Regions from separate parts of the Leclercia pneumoniae genome, predicted to be linked through region 2. Evidence: predicted binding sites of a transcription regulator. Region 2 holds the regulator's gene; each other region holds the start of a gene.
The links. Region 2 encodes PurR, which represses purine synthesis genes. Its sites were predicted from a motif close to CANGCAAACGTTTGCNTG; they were not measured.

Region 1: purH (bifunctional phosphoribosylaminoimidazolecarboxamide formyltransferase/IMP cyclohydrolase) is a predicted target of PurR. The motif match lies at 3,020-3,037, and genes of this name have one in related genera.
Region 3: galS (HTH-type transcriptional regulator GalS) is a predicted target of PurR. The motif match lies at 2,518-2,535, and genes of this name have one in related genera.

Annotation. Positions count from the first base shown of each region.
Region 1 is NZ_CP071383.1:218,846-225,126, forward strand. Features, by position in the region: gene purD (phosphoribosylamine--glycine ligase) at 16-1,308, opposite strand; gene purH (bifunctional phosphoribosylaminoimidazolecarboxamide formyltransferase/IMP cyclohydrolase) at 1,324-2,913, opposite strand; rRNA gene JZ655_RS01050 (16S ribosomal RNA) at 3,474-5,015, shown strand; tRNA gene JZ655_RS01055 (tRNA-Glu) at 5,101-5,176, shown strand; rRNA gene JZ655_RS01060 (23S ribosomal RNA) at 5,360-6,281, shown strand, end outside.
Region 2 is NZ_CP071383.1:1,914,336-1,920,616, forward strand. Features, by position in the region: gene cfa (cyclopropane fatty acyl phospholipid synthase) at 1-1,020, opposite strand, end outside; gene punC (purine nucleoside transporter PunC) at 1,317-2,513, opposite strand; gene punR (DNA-binding transcriptional activator PunR) at 2,629-3,561, shown strand; gene purR (HTH-type transcriptional repressor PurR) at 3,558-4,583, opposite strand; gene cydH (cytochrome bd-I oxidase subunit CydH) at 4,880-4,969, shown strand; gene JZ655_RS09245 (MFS transporter) at 5,132-6,281, shown strand, end outside.
Region 3 is NZ_CP071383.1:2,883,531-2,889,811, forward strand. Features, by position in the region: gene mglA (galactose/methyl galactoside ABC transporter ATP-binding protein MglA) at 1-11, opposite strand, end outside; gene mglB (galactose/glucose ABC transporter substrate-binding protein MglB) at 93-1,091, opposite strand; gene galS (HTH-type transcriptional regulator GalS) at 1,387-2,409, opposite strand; gene yeiB (DUF418 domain-containing protein YeiB) at 2,565-3,722, opposite strand; gene folE (GTP cyclohydrolase I FolE) at 3,740-4,408, opposite strand; gene JZ655_RS14070 (YbfB/YjiJ family MFS transporter) at 4,515-5,660, opposite strand; gene fghA (S-formylglutathione hydrolase) at 5,798-6,281, shown strand, end outside.

The DNA of each region.
Region 1 (6,281 bases), 1.7 Mb from region 2:
GAGGGTGAGGGGGAATTACTCCCCCTGCTCACGCGCAATCGCACGATAACCGATATCCTGACGGCTGAAGCTGCCGTTCCAGTGGATATCTGCCATCAGCTCATAGGCGCGCTTCTGTGCCTCAGCAACGGTGTGTCCGAGTGCGGTCGCGCACAGTACGCGGCCACCGTTGGTTAAGACACGATCGTCGTCTGCCAGCGTCGTGCCGGCGTGGAACACTTTCGCGCCATCTATCGCTTCCAGCGGCAGGCCGTGGATCTCGTCACCGGTGTTGTAACTCCCCGGATAACCGCCCGCCGCAATCACCACGCCCAGAGAGGCACGCTCGTCCCACTCAGAGGTTTGCTCATCGAGTTTGCCTTCGCAGGCTGCCAGGCAGAGTTCGACCAGGTCCGATTTCATGCGCAGCATGATGGGCTGGGTTTCCGGATCGCCAAAGCGGCAGTTGAACTCAATGACTTTCGGGTTGCCCTGCTTATCGATCATCAGGCCCGCGTACAGGAAACCGGTATAGGTATTGCCTTCTGCGGCCATCCCTTTCACGGTAGGCCAGATGATGCGCTCCATGGTCCGCTGATGCACTTCGTCAGTGACCACAGGCGCAGGAGAGTAAGCGCCCATCCCACCGGTATTCGGGCCGGTGTCTGCGTTACCCACGCGCTTATGGTCCTGGCTGGTGGCCATAGGCAGCACATGCTCCCCATCAACCATCACGATAAAGCTCGCCTCTTCGCCGTCGAGGAACTCTTCGATGACGATACGATGGCCTGCGTCGCCAAAGGCGTTACCTGCCAGCATATCCTGTACGGCAGCTTCGGCTTCTTCGAGGGTCATCGCCACGATTACGCCTTTACCGGCGGCCAGGCCATCCGCCTTGATAACAATAGGGGCGCCTTTCTCACGCAGATAAGCCAGCGCGGGTTCGACTTCAGTAAAGTTCTGGTATTCCGCCGTCGGGATCTTATGCCGGGCAAGGAAATCTTTGGTGAAGGCTTTGGAGCCTTCCAGTTGAGCGGCGCCCTCGGTCGGGCCGAAGATTTTCAGGCCTGCCGCGCGGAAGGCGTCAACAACGCCAATTACCAGCGGCGCTTCCGGGCCGACGATGGTCAGATCGATCTTCTCGCTCTGAGCAAAGCTCAGCAGGGCGGGTATATCCGTCACACCAATCGCCACGTTCTGCAGCGTTGGCTCCAGCGCCGTGCCGGCATTGCCGGGGGCCACAAAAACGGTTTCGACCCGTGGAGACTGCGCGGCTTTCCATGCCAGGGCGTGCTCACGCCCGCCGTTACCAATTACTAATACTTTCATTGTCTGCTCCGGGAATTAATGACGGAAATGGCGCATGTCGGTGAAGATCATCGCGATGCCGTGCTCATCGGCTGCGGCAATCACTTCATCATCGCGGATAGAGCCGCCAGGCTGGATCACACAGGTGATGCCCACTGCAGCAGCCGCGTCGATACCGTCACGGAACGGGAAGAAGGCGTCGGACGCCATGGCGGAGCCTTTTACTTCCAGACCTTCGTCGCCCGCTTTGATACCCGCAATTTTAGCGGAGTAGACGCGGCTCATCTGGCCTGCGCCTATGCCAATGGTCATGTTCTCTTTCGCATAGACGATGGCGTTAGATTTAACGAACTTGGCAACCTTCCAGCAGAACAGCGCATCACGCAGCTCTTGTTCGGTAGGTTGACGTTTGCTCACAACGCGCAGGTCTTTTTCGCTTACCATTCCGAGGTCACGATCTTGTACCAGCAGACCACCATTAACACGTTTGAAATCAAGGCCCGGTACGCGCTCTGCCCACTGACCGCAAATCAGTACGCGCACGTTCTGTTTCGCGGCGGTAATTTTCAGCGCTTCTTCGGTGGCAGAAGGGGCGATGATCACTTCAACAAACTGGCGGGAGATAATGGCCTGTGCGGTTTCGGCGTCCAGCTCACGGTTAAAGGCAATGATGCCGCCAAACGCGGAGGTTGGGTCGGTTTTGTAAGCACGGTCGTAAGCATCCAGAATAGAGGTGCTTACCGCGACACCGCATGGGTTGGCGTGCTTCACAATCACGCAAGCTGGTTCGCTGAACTCTTTCACGCACTCCAGCGCGGCGTCAGTATCCGCGATGTTGTTGTAAGAGAGCGCCTTGCCCTGTACTTGTTGTGCGGTGGCAACAGAAGCTTCTTTTACTTCTTCTTCTATATAGAAGGCAGCCTGCTGGTGGCTATTCTCGCCATAGCGCATGTCCTGCTTCTTAATGAAGTTGAGATTCAGGGTGCGAGAGAAGCGGCCGGAAGGCTCGTTACTTTCACCATGATAGGCTGGCACCAGGCTACCAAAGTAATTGGCAATCATACTGTCGTAGGCGGCAGTGTGTTCGAAGGCTTTAATCGCCAGGTCGAAGCGCGTCTCAAGATTCAGAGAGCCTTCGTTGGCATCCATCTCTTTAATAATGGCGTCGTAGTCGCTGCTCTTCACCACGATGGCCACATCTTTATGGTTCTTGGCAGCGGAGCGCACCATGGTTGGGCCGCCGATATCAATATTCTCTACCGCATCTTCCAGCGAGCAGCCTTCACGGGCAACGGTCTGGGCGAACGGGTACAGGTTAACGACAACCATGTCGATCGGCGCGATCCCGTGTTGTTCCATAATACCGTCGTCCTGACCGCGACGGCCCAGAATGCCGCCGTGAACTTTCGGGTGCAGGGTTTTGACGCGTCCGTCCATCATTTCCGGGAATCCGGTGTAATCGGAGACTTCGGTTACCGGCAGACCTTTATCTGCTAACAGGCGAGCGGTACCGCCAGTAGACAGCAGCTCTACACCACGTGCAGAAAGCGCCTGAGCGAATTCGACGATACCGGCTTTATCAGAAACACTGAGCAGAGCGCGGCGGACTGGACGACGTTGTTGCATGGTAAATCCCCTGGATTTCACGATTACAGAGAGCGTTAGGTGAATTTTCTTTAGAAAAACTCAGCTAACACACCTTGCGGGGCGTTTTATTTAGCGCGAGCATTTTAACGAAAACGTTTGCGCACCGCTCGTCATTTTTCACTTTTTCGCTGCATTGTGGATAAGTCTGTGTGTAATCAGGTATAAAGCGGGGTTTTGCTGGGGAATGCAGCAGTCAGTCATTTTTATGTCATTTTTCTATTGCGGCCTGCAGAGAACTCCCTATAATGCGCCTCCATCGACACGGCAGATGTGAATCACTTCACACAAACAGCCGGTTCGGTTGAAGAGAAAAAATCCTGAAATTCAGGGTTGACTCTGAAAGAGGAAAGCGTAATATACGCCACCTCGCAACGGTGAGCTGAAAGCCGCGTTGCACTGCTCTTTAACAATTTATCAGACAATCTGTGTGGGCACTCAAAGTGACATGGATTCTTAATGTCTTCGGACAATAAATGAATACCAAGTCTCTGAGTGAACACGTAATTCATTACGAAGTTTAATTCACGAGCATCAAACTTAAATTGAAGAGTTTGATCATGGCTCAGATTGAACGCTGGCGGCAGGCCTAACACATGCAAGTCGAGCGGCAGCGGAAAGTAGCTTGCTACTTTGCCGGCGAGCGGCGGACGGGTGAGTAATGTCTGGGAAACTGCCTGATGGAGGGGGATAACTACTGGAAACGGTAGCTAATACCGCATAACGTCGCAAGACCAAAGAGGGGGACCTTCGGGCCTCTTGCCATCAGATGTGCCCAGATGGGATTAGCTAGTAGGTGGGGTAATGGCTCACCTAGGCGACGATCCCTAGCTGGTCTGAGAGGATGACCAGCCACACTGGAACTGAGACACGGTCCAGACTCCTACGGGAGGCAGCAGTGGGGAATATTGCACAATGGGCGCAAGCCTGATGCAGCCATGCCGCGTGTATGAAGAAGGCCTTCGGGTTGTAAAGTACTTTCAGCGAGGAGGAAGGCATTAAGGTTAATAACCTTGGTGATTGACGTTACTCGCAGAAGAAGCACCGGCTAACTCCGTGCCAGCAGCCGCGGTAATACGGAGGGTGCAAGCGTTAATCGGAATTACTGGGCGTAAAGCGCACGCAGGCGGTCTGTCAAGTCGGATGTGAAATCCCCGGGCTCAACCTGGGAACTGCATTCGAAACTGGCAGGCTAGAGTCTTGTAGAGGGGGGTAGAATTCCAGGTGTAGCGGTGAAATGCGTAGAGATCTGGAGGAATACCGGTGGCGAAGGCGGCCCCCTGGACAAAGACTGACGCTCAGGTGCGAAAGCGTGGGGAGCAAACAGGATTAGATACCCTGGTAGTCCACGCCGTAAACGATGTCGACTTGGAGGCTGTTCCCTTGAGGAGTGGCTTCCGGAGCTAACGCGTTAAGTCGACCGCCTGGGGAGTACGGCCGCAAGGTTAAAACTCAAATGAATTGACGGGGGCCCGCACAAGCGGTGGAGCATGTGGTTTAATTCGATGCAACGCGAAGAACCTTACCTACTCTTGACATCCACGGAACTTAGCAGAGATGCTTTGGTGCCTTCGGGAACCGTGAGACAGGTGCTGCATGGCTGTCGTCAGCTCGTGTTGTGAAATGTTGGGTTAAGTCCCGCAACGAGCGCAACCCTTATCCTTTGTTGCCAGCGGTCCGGCCGGGAACTCAAAGGAGACTGCCAGTGATAAACTGGAGGAAGGTGGGGATGACGTCAAGTCATCATGGCCCTTACGAGTAGGGCTACACACGTGCTACAATGGCGCATACAAAGAGAAGCGACCTCGCGAGAGCAAGCGGACCTCATAAAGTGCGTCGTAGTCCGGATTGGAGTCTGCAACTCGACTCCATGAAGTCGGAATCGCTAGTAATCGTAGATCAGAATGCTACGGTGAATACGTTCCCGGGCCTTGTACACACCGCCCGTCACACCATGGGAGTGGGTTGCAAAAGAAGTAGGTAGCTTAACCTTCGGGAGGGCGCTTACCACTTTGTGATTCATGACTGGGGTGAAGTCGTAACAAGGTAACCGTAGGGGAACCTGCGGTTGGATCACCTCCTTACCTTAAAGAACCTGCCTTTGTAGTGTCCACACAGATTGTCTGATAGATGTAAAGAAGCAAGGCGTCTTGCGATTGAGACTTTAGTGTCCCCTTCGTCTAGAGGCCCAGGACACCGCCCTTTCACGGCGGTAACAGGGGTTCGAATCCCCTAGGGGACGCCACTTGCTGGTTTGTGAGTGAAAGTCACCTGCCTCAATATCTCAAAACTAACTCAGTGAGTTATGTTTGAGATATTTGCTCTTTAAAAATCTGGATCAAGCTGAAAATTGAAACGACACACAGTTAATGTGTGTTCGAGTCTCTCAAATTTTCGCAATCAGAAGTGAAACATCTTCGGGTTGTGAGGTTAAGCGACTAAGCGTACACGGTGGATGCCCTGGCAGTCAGAGGCGATGAAGGACGTGCTAATCTGCGAAAAGCGCCGGCGAGGTGATATGAACCTTTGACCCGGCGATGTCCGAATGGGGAAACCCAGTGCAACTCGTTGCACTATCGTTAACTGAATACATAGGTTAACGAGGCGAACCGGGGGAACTGAAACATCTAAGTACCCCGAGGAAAAGAAATCAACCGAGATTCCCCCAGTAGCGGCGAGCGAACGGGGAGCAGCCCAGAGTCTGAATCAGCTTGTGTGTTAGTGGAAGCGTCTGGAAAGTCGCACGGTACAGGGTGAAAGTCCCGTACACGAAAACACACTTGCTGTGAACTCGAAGAGTAGGGCGGGACACGTGGTATCCTGTCTGAATATGGGGGGACCATCCTCCAAGGCTAAATACTCCTGACTGACCGATAGTGAACCAGTACCGTGAGGGAAAGGCGAAAAGAACCCCGGCGAGGGGAGTGAAAAAGAACCTGAAACCGTGTACGTACAAGCAGTGGGAGCACCCTAGTGGTGTGACTGCGTACCTTTTGTATAATGGGTCAGCGACTTATATTCTGTAGCAAGGTTAACCGTATAGGGGAGCCGAAGGGAAACCGAGTCTTAACTGGGCGTTAAGTTGCAGGGTATAGACCCGAAACCCGGTGATCTAGCCATGGGCAGGTTGAAGGTTGGGTAACACTAACTGGAGGACCGAACCGACTAATGTTGAAAAATTAGCGGATGACCTGTGGCTGGGGGTGAAAGGCCAATCAAACCGGGAGATAGCTGGTTCTCCCCGAAAGCTATTTAGGTAGCGCCTCGTGAACTCATCTTCGGGGGTAGAGCACTGTTTCGGCTAGGGGGCCATCCCGGCTTACCAACCCGATGCAAACTACGAATACCGA
Region 2 (6,281 bases):
TGAATAGTTGTCTGCAATTTCCGGCCAGCTGGCGAGGAAACGCGAATACCATGCCATTAGCGTGGTATCGTAATCTGCGCCGAAATTATGCCAGTCTTCCATCACGAAGTGCGGTTCGCTGGCAGTAGCAATCTGGCGTACAGAGGGTAAACAGCCATTCGGAAAGATGTATTTGTTGATCCAGGGATCCACCTTCAGGTCCGTTTTTTTCGAGCCGATGGTATGCAGGAGAAATAACCCGTCAGGTTTAAGGTTACGATCGACCACTTCAAAATAGGTGCGGTAGTTCTTGGGCCCCACGTGCTCGAACATCCCTACCGAAACGATGCGGTCAAACTGATCGCGCAGCTCACGGTAATCCTGCAGTAAAATCGTGACATCCAGCCCCTCGCACCGCGTCTGTGCCATTTTTTGCTGCTCGGCAGAGATAGTCACCCCCACGACGCTCACGCCATAGTGCTGCGCCATATACTGGGCCAGCCCACCCCAGCCGCAACCGATATCCAGCACCCTCATGCCGGGCTCCAGCTGCAATTTCTGGCAAATAAGCTGCAGTTTATCCTGCTGGGCTTGTTCAAGAGAGTCTGCCTCTTTCCAGTAACCGCAGGAATACTGCATAAAGGGGTCAAGCATGCGGGTAAAGAGATCGTTTCCGAGGTCGTAATGTTCCTTTCCGACGATCCAGGCGCGTTTTTTGCTTTGAAGGTTGAGCAGGCGGGCAGTGGCAATGCGCAGCGTATCTTTCAGATGACTGGGTAATTGATTTTCCAGTCCGGCGCGGAGAACGCGAGTGAAAAAGATATCCAGCCGTTCGCACTCCCACCAGCCGTCCATATAACTCTCGCCAAGACCCAGCGAACCTTCCCGCATGACACGTTTGAAAAAGTCCGGGTGTTTAACCTGAATATCAGAGGGGGCCGTGCCGTTAATCGCGATGCCCGCGCGGCTTAGCATTTCATTGACGATCCGGAACCAGTTGTCGTCCCGGATGGTGACTTCTTCTATACACGATGAACTCATAGCTTCTCCATCACTCGCTGTGATCAGAACCTTTAAACAGCGTAGACGCTCTTTTGGTTTGTGAGAAATCTCACGGCTTTCCCGCGAGGCTAGTATCCGACGTAGAACAGAGGAAGGGAGGTGACCCTTGCCGAAAGGCCTTCCATGGTGAAACGGGAGCGCTCCGGCTCCCGTTACTACATAATAAGTATCGTTATTATTAGACCGCGAACTCAGTATAGGCCTGAAAAAAGCCTCCTTCAACAGAAAGTTGTTAGCAGGCTAATAACTGATTTTTAACATAATGTCTGGCGGCACTATGCTTCTGAGGATTCTGGCTGCAGCGTTTCGTGCTGCTCTGATGCTTTTACATACTGCATCCGATAGCCCAGCCCCGCCAGCGCCACGGTGGCCAGCATCACGCTGGTGGTCGTCAGCAGCGGTGTCGCAATAAGCCAGGAGACAAGCAGGCTCGCCAGGAAACAGAGCCCCAGCTGCAATGTATTTTGCAGCGCCGCTGCGCTCCCGGTGGCCTGTGGGAAGGGACGCAACGCCTGCGCTACCACAATCGGGTAGATCGCGCCGTTAGCCACCGCCATCAGACAGAACGGGATCAGCAACTCCACGAGGTTCGCGCCGGGGATAAAACCGACCCCCCAGGTGGCAACCACACTCAGGGCATACAACACCAGCAGCCATGGCAGCATCTGATGCCCGTGCCATTTTTGCAGGGCTGCGCGGCAACCATAGCCGCCAACCAGAAAGGCGATAGTCTGCGGCACATAGCTCAGGCCAATTACGGCCGGGCTGTAACCCATTTCGTTGAGAATAAACGGCGAACCGGTCAGCCAGGCGAAGAAGCTGGCGGAGCAGGCGGCATAAATCAGCACGTTGCCACGATACGCGCGGGTGCGCAGGAGCGTAGTGAAGGTGACGGGTGCGGCGGCGCTAACATGCTGCACGCTACGGCGTTTAAGGGTGAAGGCCGGAAGCATCAACAACAGCGTAATCGCGAACAAGACGGCAAAGATGGCTTGCCAGTCAAAGTGAGCCAGTAGCCAGCTGCCCAGCAGCGGGGCGAGAGCAGGGGAGAGCCCGACCAGCGGCATAATGGTGGCAAATATACGGTTGGTACGGGACGCCGGATAGTAGTCTGTCACCAGCGCCTGCCAGGTGACCGCCGCAGCACATACGCCCACGGCCTGCACGAATCGTAATACCAGCAGCCAGGTCGCATCGCGCACCCATAGCATGCCGAGGCAGCCGACAGCGAAAATCGCTAAACCGGTCAGCAAGATTGGTTTACGACCCAAGCGATCGGAGAGCGGCCCCCAGAGCAACTGCGCAAAGGCGAAGCCGGCCAGGAACACGCTCAGGCTGGCGCTGATGGCAGCGGCTGGCGTTTGTAAATCTTCCTGCATCGCCGCAAAAGCGGGCAGGTACATATCGGTTGCAAGAAAGCCCAGCACGCTTAAGCCGCCAAGCCAGACTAAAAATCCTTTCCCGGGTGTCACGATGGTTTTCCCCATTTTGTATGCAGGTGTGGCAGCCGCTGAGTGTAGAGAGTGCAATACCGCTTGTGAAACGCTAATATTTGGCGGTTGCATTCAAAAAATTTGCAGGCAGAAAATGTGGTCAGAATATTCCCTTGAAGTCGTAGATGCGGTAGCTCGTAACGGCAGCTTTAGCGGCGCAGCGCAAGAGCTGCATCGCGTGCCTTCTGCCATCAGCTATACGGTGCGCCAGCTGGAGGAGTGGCTGGCGGTGCCGCTGTTTGAACGCCGCCACCGTGACGTGGAACTGACCCCGGCAGGGGCATGGTTTTTGAAAGAAGGGCGCTCTGTTATCAAAAAAATGCAGATCACCCGCGAGCAGTGCCAGCAGATTGCGAATGGCTGGCGCGGGCACCTCTCTATCGCCGTGGATAATATCGTCCGCCCCGAGCGTACCCGCCAGATGATCCTCGATTTTTATCGCCACTTTTCTGATGTGGAGCTGCGCGTCTCGCAGGAGGTGTTCAATGGCGTCTGGGATGCGCTGGCCGATGGCCGGGTAGAGATGGCGATCGGCGCGACTCAGGCCATCCCCGTGGGTGGGCGCTGGGCGTTTCGCGATATGGGAACCCTCAGCTGGTACTGCGTGGTGGCAAGCCACCATCCGCTGGCGGCGATGCCAGGGCCGCTCAGCGATGATACCTTGCGCAGCTGGCCCTCGCTGGTGCTGGAAGATACCTCCCGCTCATTACCCAAACGCATTACCTGGCTGCTGGATAACCAGCGGCGAATCGTTGCCCCGGACTGGGCATCCTCTGCCGATTGCCTCTCTGCCGGGCTCTGCGTGGGGATGGTTCCCGCCCATTTTGCCCGCCCCTGGATCGATGCCGGCAAATGGGTGGCGTTGCAACTTGAGAATCCCTTCCCGGATGCGGCCTGCTGCCTGACATGGCAACAGAATGACATGTCGCCTGCGCTGGCCTGGCTGCTGGATTATCTTGGGGATAGCGAAACGATGAACAGGGAGTGGTTGCGGGAGCCAGACGCGCTGGCTCCGCAGGAGGATTAACGGCGATAATCGCGGAACGGGCCGTCGGCCACCGAGCGGCGTTCAATAAGGCGGGGATGCACTTCAATTGATTGCGACTCTTCTCGCTTATTGACGATGCGATCCAGCAGCATGTTAAACGCGGTTTCACCGAGGAAATCTTTAGGCTGATGGATGGTGGTCAGAGCCGGGGTGAAGAAGCGCGCGTTGCGCACGTTATCATACCCGATCAACGAAATGTCTTGCGGCACCCGCAGTCCCATCTCGTCTGCAGCGCAGAGCGCGCCCATCGCCATCACATCTCCCCCGCAGAACACGGCGGTCGGGCGCGGAGATTGGGAGAGGATCTGCTGCATGGCACGATAGCCGGACTCGGGCTCAAAATCGCCCTGCACAATCCAGTTTTCTGGCACGGTGATCAGCGCCTCTTCCATCGCTTTCATAAACCCAGCCAGACGTCCGGCGCCGGTATTACGCTCCAGCGGGCCGGGGATAACGCCGATTTCACGGTGTCCGCGTTCAATCAGATAACGCCCCGCCATGTAACCCCCCTCGAAGGCGTTATCGATAACGGAGTCGGTAAAGTCAGCTTTCGCTTCACCCCAGTCCATCACCACCATCGGGATATTGCGATACTCTTCCAGCATCGTCAGCACGGGTTCCGGGTACTCTGAACACATCACCAGCAGACCGTCGACACGCTTTTGCGCCATCATCGATAAATAGGCCCGCTGCTTTTCCAGGTTATTCCACGCGTTGCCAAGAATCAGGGTATAGCCCTTCTGGAAGCAGTTTTTCTCCACGGCTTCGATAATCTCGGCAAAGTAGGGCGCTTCGCTACTGGTTGCTAACAAGCCGATAGATTTGGTGTGATTCACTTTCAGGCTGCGAGCGACCGCGCTCGGTGAATAGTGCAGCTCTTTGATCGCCGCCCAGACGGCATTACGCGTCTCTTCAGCGACAAAACGCGTTTTGTTAATTACATGTGATACGGTTGTAGTGGAAACGTTTGCTCGTTTCGCTACGTCTTTGATTGTTGCCATTAGATGTCACTCCAGACCATATCCTAAACTCCTGAAAAACCGAAAGGTAAACGATTGCCTTCTCTCACCCTAATTGCGCAATCTGAATTGCGGTACGCCGGGAAAACGACACAGGACGTCAGGAGGGGGTCAATGGCCGGTACGCTAATAAATTAAGCCTGGAATTTTGTCTGATCTTGACCAAAAGGGGAAGAGCAAAAACGGATATCGCACTAAATCCTGCAAGATTTTTAGCGTAAGTTGTGTAAAAATGAGCAGGCTCACTTTTCGTGGGGGGATTATAAGGAGAAAAATTGATGAATACCGATCTTAAGTTTTCGCTGACAACCACCATCATTGTTCTGGGTCTGATTGTTGCGGCAAGTTTTACCGCGATTCTGCACTGAGTGACTGGGGGGAGTATCATCTCCCTCCTGCCTTTCCTGATTGTTACCCTTCTGGCAAAAATCTTTTGCGCAATTGTTAACTTCTCATTTTTTGTGATTGATGTCATGCTTTCGCCTTCACTGTTCTGTGTCGCATCAAGACACGGTTTCTGGAGTTGACGTATGAAAATCAATTTTCCCCTGCTGGCCCTGGCGATAGGTGCCTTCGGGATTGGCACGACTGAATTCTCTCCCATGGGATTACTCCCGGTAATTGCCCGTGGCGTAGATGTCTCTATCCCGACGGCGGGGATGCTGATCAGTGCTTATGCCATCGGCGTGATGGTGGGGGCGCCGTTGATGACGCTTCTTCTCTCTCACCGCGCACGCCGCAACGCACTTATTTTCCTGATGGCAATTTTCACCGTCGGCAATGTGCTCTCTGCCGTAGCGCCGGATTACAGCACCCTGATGCTCTCGCGCATCCTGACCAGCCTTAATCATGGGGCGTTCTTCGGCCTCGGCTCGGTGGTCGCGGCCAGCGTGGTACCTAAACATAAGCAGGCCAGCGCCGTGGCGACCATGTTTATGGGTCTCACCATCGCCAATATCGGCGGCGTTCCGGCAGCTACCTGGCTGGGGGAAACCATTGGCTGGCGTATGTCTTTCTTCGCCACGGCCGGGTTAGGTATGGTGGCGATGGTCGCCCTCTACTTCTCTTTACCGAAAGGGAGCGCGGGTGAGCGTCCGGAGGTGCGTAAAGAGCTGGCGGTGTTACTGCGTCCGCAAGTGCTTTCTGCGCTGTTAACCACCGTGCTGGGTGCCGGGGCAATGTTTACCCTTTATACCTATATCTCACCGGTGTTGCGCGATATTACCCATGCGACACCCGCGTTTGTCACCGCCATGCTGGTGTTGATTGGCGTCGGATTTTCCATTGGCAACTATCTGGGCGGCAAGCTGGCGGATCGCTCGGTCACCGCCACGCTGAAAGGTTTTTTACTGCTGCTGATTGTCATCATGCTTGCCATTCCGTGGCTGGCGCGCAGTGAAATTGGTGCAGCCATCAGCATGGTGGTATGGGGCGCCGCTACCTTTGCCGTGGTGCCTCCACTGCAGATGCGGGTGATGCGGGTTGCCAGCGAAGCGCCGGGATTGTCCTCTTCGGTGAATATCGGGGCGTTTAACCTCGGGAATGCGCTTGGTGCGGCAGCGGGTGGTGCGGTCATCTCCAGCGGAATGGGCTACAGCGTGGTTCCAGTGATGGGAGCGGTGATAGCCGGTTTTGGCTTGCTTCTGGTGCTGCTGTCGGGTCGTCGTCAGCCTGAACAGG
Region 3 (6,281 bases), 970 kb from region 2:
GTGCTGACCATAATTATACCTTGTTGGCCTCGCATATCGCGTTATAAAAGGGCGCAACGAATTGCGCCCAGTGAGAACTTACAAAAAAGAACTTATTTACCGATAAACTCAGCCAGGTTGGACTGGTCTACGCCCACGTAAGGTACGCGTACGATTTTATTTTCAATTTTCCAGTTGGTGCCATCAGCGGCACCTTTACCGTCGGCCAGGTTTTTCGCCAGGTCGAAGGTGGCTTTCGCCTGGTTGTTGGCATCGTTCAGAACGGTACCGGCCATTGCGCCAGATTTAACCAGAGCCAGCGCTTCTGGCAGGGCATCAACACCGAATACCGGAACAGAGGATTTGTTGTGTGCTTTCAGCGCTTCTACCGCACCCATTGCCATCGCATCGTTGTTGGCAATGACCACTTCAATTTTGTTCGCATTCGGGCCAGAGAGCCATGCGTCCATCTTATCTTTCGCCTGAGCGGTATCCCACATTGCGGTATCTAACGCCAGCTGCTGGGTCTTCAGGCCCTTGTCATTCAGCTCTTTAATCACGTAAGAGGTACGCGCTTCTGCATCCGGGTGGCCCGGCTCGCCTTTCAGCAGCACGAACTGAATCTGACCATCTTTGTTCAGGTCCCAGTTCGGGTTAGCCGCCCAGTGTTTAGCAATCAGGTCGCCCTGGATAATGCCGGATTCTTTCGAGTCGGTGCCCACGTAGAACGCTTTGTCGTAGCTATCCAGCGCTTTACGGGAAGGTTCTTTGTTGAAGAAGACGATAGGAACGTTCTGGCCACGTGCTTTTTCAATAACGGTGCCTGCAGCAGCCGGGTCAACCAGGTTGATTGCCAGGGCTTTAACGCCCTTCGCCAGCAGAACGTCAATCTGATCGTTCTGTTTGGACTGGTCATTCTGGGAGTCATTCATCAGCAGCTGAACGTCTGGCGCTGCTTTAGCATCTTTCTCGATAGCTTTACGCACAACGGACATGAAGTTGTCGTCGTATTTATAAATAGTTACACCGATACGGGTATCAGCAGCGTGCGCTGCGGCACCGAAAAGCATGCTTGCCATTACAGCAGACAGGGTCAACACCTTCTTATTCATGGTATCTCCGGTTTTTTTTATGCAGGGTAGTTCGTGTGAATAACGGTCGGCGGGCAGTATGTTAAAAAAACGTTACTGACTACCGAAGCTCACTTATAAAATTTCTATCTTCCTTGGTCGGTAACGCTCCAGAATGCGTTTTTTTCGTTGTTTGCGGAACGTTTGCTATGGTGAAAATGAATAATCACCGTTACATAGCGTTTCAGCCCCTAAAACGCTGACATCATAGCCAGCGCCTTGTTAAGATACTGTGAATTTACTCACAGATTGAAAGCGGTTACATCACTGCAGATAATTAGTTAGTGATCGGCGCCACAATTTGCCGAATGGCTACGGAATGGCGACGCACCAGCGTTGGCATAAAACAGTGCGTCGCATCAGGATCAAGTTGCCCCGCCGCGCCCAGTAATGCCAGCTCTGTCGCCAGTTTCGCCATAGAAGCAATGGGATAACGGACGGTAGTGAGCTGCGGATCGGTGTAACGGGCAATGGGAATATCATCGAAGCCAATCAAGGAGAGATGCTGTGGCACCGCAATGCCATTATCTTTCAGCGCCGTCAGGGCGCCAGCAGCCATACTGTCGTTGTAGGCAAAAACTGCCGTTAATTGCAGGTTTCGGCCCAGCAACTCAACCATTGCCGTCTCCCCACCCTGCATATCAGGCTCTCCGGTTCCCACCCAGCTATCAGAGGGCGTTATCCCCTGCTCTTTCAGCGCATTTTGCCAGCCTTCGTAACGCATCACGTCATCTTCAATGTGGTGGCTGGAGGCCAGATAGCCGATGCGCTGATGACCATGATTGAGCAGCATCCGGGTAGCCATCATCGCCCCGCTGACGTTATCCAGCCCCACACAACGATGGGCGTAGCCCGGTACAATCCGGTTAATAAGCACCATGCCCGGGATCTGATCCATAAAGCTGGCCAGTTCGTCGTCCGCAAGGGCTTTTGAGTGCACAATCAGGGCGTTACAGCGCTGACGTATCAGCACCTCAATGGCGTTACGCTCTTTCTCTGCCTCGTGATAGCTGTTACCAATCAGCACATACTTCTGATGCTGCTGCGCCACCACATCCACGGCTTTAACCAGCGCACCGAAAAAGGCATCCGACACATCCATCACCACCACGCCGATGGTATCACTGACCTGGGTGGCCAGCGCCTGGGCATTCGCGTTCGGGCGATAGCCAAGCTCGGCCACCGCTTTCAACACGGCTTCCCGTGTATCAGGGCTGACCAGCGCGCTGTTGTTTAAAACGCGGGAAACGGTGGCAACAGAAACGCCCGCGATGCGGGCCACGTCACGAATGGTGATCATATTCACCATCCTTAAAGAGATTGCAGCAACTCACAGACACCCCCTGTGTTTAGCAAGGTGTCTATTCTGGCAGCGCAAGCGCGGGGACTACGTGAAGAAGCTCACACAGATGAAAACGGTTACATCCATTTTGTTAATGATTGTGATCCAGATCGTTATCTGGATGTATCGTTCAATGAAACACCGGCAGCCCTGGCGGTCAGTTGGCGCCACAGCCATTCAACCGGACCCTGGCGGAACCGGCGCAGCCAGTAAACTGAAAAGAGAATGTTTGCGGCCCATACCGGGAGTACGAATGCCAGCAGTTGCAGGCGGTCGAACTTCATAAACAGGCCCAACCGGTAGAAGAGTGTCGTACAAATCAGGGTTTGCAAAAGATAGTTGCTTAGCGCCATGCGCCCCACGCAGGCGATGGCGGTGACCAGGCGAAAACGGCATAGCTGCGGCCAGTAACCATACAGTAACGCCGCGTATCCCACCGTCTGGAACGGCGCACTCAGTTCGCGCGGGGCCTGCAGGAGAAAGGCACACCAGCGATAGTCCCACCCCAACTGCCACTGGGTAATGACCGCCGGCAGATTGATGGCGATACCGGTCAGCACCAGCCACAGGCCAGTACGACGATAGTGCTTCAGGCTAAATTCACCCTTCAGCCAGCCGCTGCGCATCAGCGCGGCGCCCATTAACATCATCCCCGCCAGTTGCCATCCGTACTGTGCCCCGAGCGCCAGCAAACTATCGCCCAGCATATCAAGGCGGTTCGTTATGGCTTCACTGCCTCCGGCAAGCTTCCATAACTGTTCATACTGTAAGTTTGCCGCATCCGGAACCCAGGAGCGGTTGGTGGAATCACCCGAGATTAACCCCAGCAATACCAACACCCCGATCCCCATGGCATACAGCACTACGCCGGTCATAAAGAGATTTTTCACGCCGTGGGCGTCGCGGATCATGCGCCAGCAAATTAACCCCACCAGCCCATACGCCAGCAGAATATCGCCATCCCAGAAAAAGAGACCGTGCAGAAAACCGAGCAACACCAACAGCGTCAGCCGCGACTGGATCCAGCGTTTACCGCGTTTCAGTAACAGCTGTAGTCCGGCGCCGAACAGCAGAGCAAATAAGGTCAGGAATTTAACCTGAGCGAAGAGATCCAGCACCGCCCAGGTCCAGGCGTCGCGGCGAGTGATCTCGCCATACCAGGCAGGATTGAGATAAGCGGCCTTCGGCAGACCGAAGGCGCTTATATTCAAAAGCAGGATACCGAGGATGGCAACGCCACGTACAAAATCCAGCGTGACATTCCGCTCCATATACCCTGCCCTGACGATCAGTTGTGGTGACGAACGGCGCGCAGGAACTCCTGGCGGGTGTTCTGGCTGGATTTGAAAAGACCGCCCAGCGATGTGGTGGTGGTGGCGCTGGTGGCATCGCGAATACCGCGCGCTTTTACGCAGTAATGCACGGCATCAATGGAAACGGCCACGTTATTCGTACCCAGCAGCGTCTGCAGCGCGGTAAGGATCTGCTGCGTTAAACGCTCCTGAACCTGCGGACGCTGAGCAAAGAACTGCACGATACGGTTGATCTTGGACAGACCGATTACCGCATCTTTCGGAATGTAGGCCACCGTTGCTTTACCGTCGATAGTCACGAAATGGTGCTCGCAGGTGCTGGTGAGCGTGATATCACGCACGGTGACCATCTCATCTACCTTCATTTTGTTTTCAATGACGGTGATTTTCGGGAAGTTGGCGTAATCCAGCCCGGAGAAGATCTCATCCACATACATTTTCGCAATGCGGCGCGGGGTCTCCATCAGACTGTCGTCACTCAGATCGAGATTCAGCAGCTGCATGATTTCCGTCATGTGGCCGGAAATAAGACGTTTACGGGTTTCATTGTCCATCTCCTGAACCGGTGGGCGTAGCGGGGTTTCAAGACCGCGCGCAACCAGCGCTTCATGGACAAGGGCAGCTTCTTTACTGAGTGATGGCATTCATTGTTCTCCTGCAGGTGTGGCTCGCTTTTGCCTCTTGGGGGCAAAATGTGCACTCATTGTGCGCGAGGCGGCGCACTTAATCCAGTATTCACAGCGATAATTATTACGATTGCTGTAGCCTTTCATCGTAACGGCGCCAGACCAGCGCGCCCGCGACGAACAGCGCGATACCCGCAAGGCCTAAAGCCGGCTCAAGCTGATGCGTGAGCCAGGTCGACAGCGCCGAGGTTACCGGCCCTACCAGCTGCCCGACCGCATAACCGGTAGTTAATAATCCGGCCATGTAGCGGGTATGACCAGGCGCCAGTTCACGGCCATATAACAGCGATAACTGCACGGCACATAAGAAACCGCCGCCGACCAGCAGCGCGCCGGTAATCAGGCCGGCCATACCGGGCATCAGCCAGGCGGCCAGCACGCCAATACCCTGTAACCAAAGCACCAGTGCCAGCCTGCGGTTTGACGTCGAAATATGACGCAGCGCGATACTCAGCGCAATACCGATCACTGCGGCAACGCCAAATACGGGCCAGACGAACTGGGCGAAGACGCTACCCGGAAAACGCAGCGCCGCCATTTGCGACAGGAAGGTGGCCGGCAGGATATAGCCAAACCCCGCCAGACTGTAGCTCCATACCAGACGGCGGAGATCGCGCGTCAGGACCAGAGGCTCAGGCGCGCTCCCCGGACGGTGAAGCTGCCCGGCGCGGGGCAGATAGCGGGCGACCAGGGCAATCAGCACCAGCGCCAGCACGCCATAAATCTGCCACGCGGCCCCTGCACTCAGGGCGCGCGACTGAATATAAACCGCCAGTAGCCCGCTGATAGCAATACCGGCTCCCGGTCCGGCGAAAACCGCCGCACTCAGCCCAGGCTTGCCGTAATGGGCCAGTCGTTCGTTGGTCCAGGCGGCAATCAGCACCATCGACCAGCCGCTCATGCAGCCAATCACGAAGCGTAACAGACCATGAACAATGGCGTTATCTGCCACGGCAGAGAGCAGCGTTAGCGCTACGGCACCAATAATCCCCAGCCACAGCCGCCCTTCGACGAAGCGGTGGGCGCGCATGGCATCCCACGCACCGACCAGATAGCCGAGATAGTTCATCGCCGCAACCAGCCCGGCGCTGGTGAGCGTCAGTTGACCGGCCGCAATCATCAGCGGCACCTGCGGCGTGAAAGCAAACCGTCCGATACCCATCGCCACGACCAGAACCACAAAACCGCTGAGCGCGATACGCAGCGCCATGATCACTCCAGTTGTTAAAATTTAGTTAATTTATGATGCAGTATTGGGAGGCGATGCGGAAGTGAAAGTTGCTCACAGGTGAATGAATTATCTGTATTATGGGCCGAATGATTCGCCCAACCCTTAAGGAGCCCTGCATGGAACTGCTCGAAGAGCACCACTGTTATGAAGGCCGACAGCAGCGCTGGCGCCACGACTCCACGGTTCTGAACTGCGCCATGACGTTCAGCATCTTTCTGCCGCCGGTTGACGAAACGGCAAGGCCACCGGTGTTGTACTGGCTCTCCGGCCTGACCTGTAATGATGAAAACTTCACCACCAAAGCGGGCGCCCAGCGTGTTGCCGCAGAGCTGGGCATCGCCCTGGTAATGCCGGACACCAGCCCGCGTGGGGACGATGTAGCGGACGATGCCGGCTACGATCTGGGTAAAGGCGCCGGCTTTTATCTCAACGCCACCCAGCAGCCCTGGGCCAGCCATTACCGCATGTACGATTACCTGCGCGATGAGCTGCCTGCGCTGATTACTCAAACCTTTGCGGTGAGCGAGCGCTGCGCCATCAGCGGCCATTCTATGGGCGGCCATGGGGCATTAATCATGGCCCTGAAAAATCCGGGTCGCT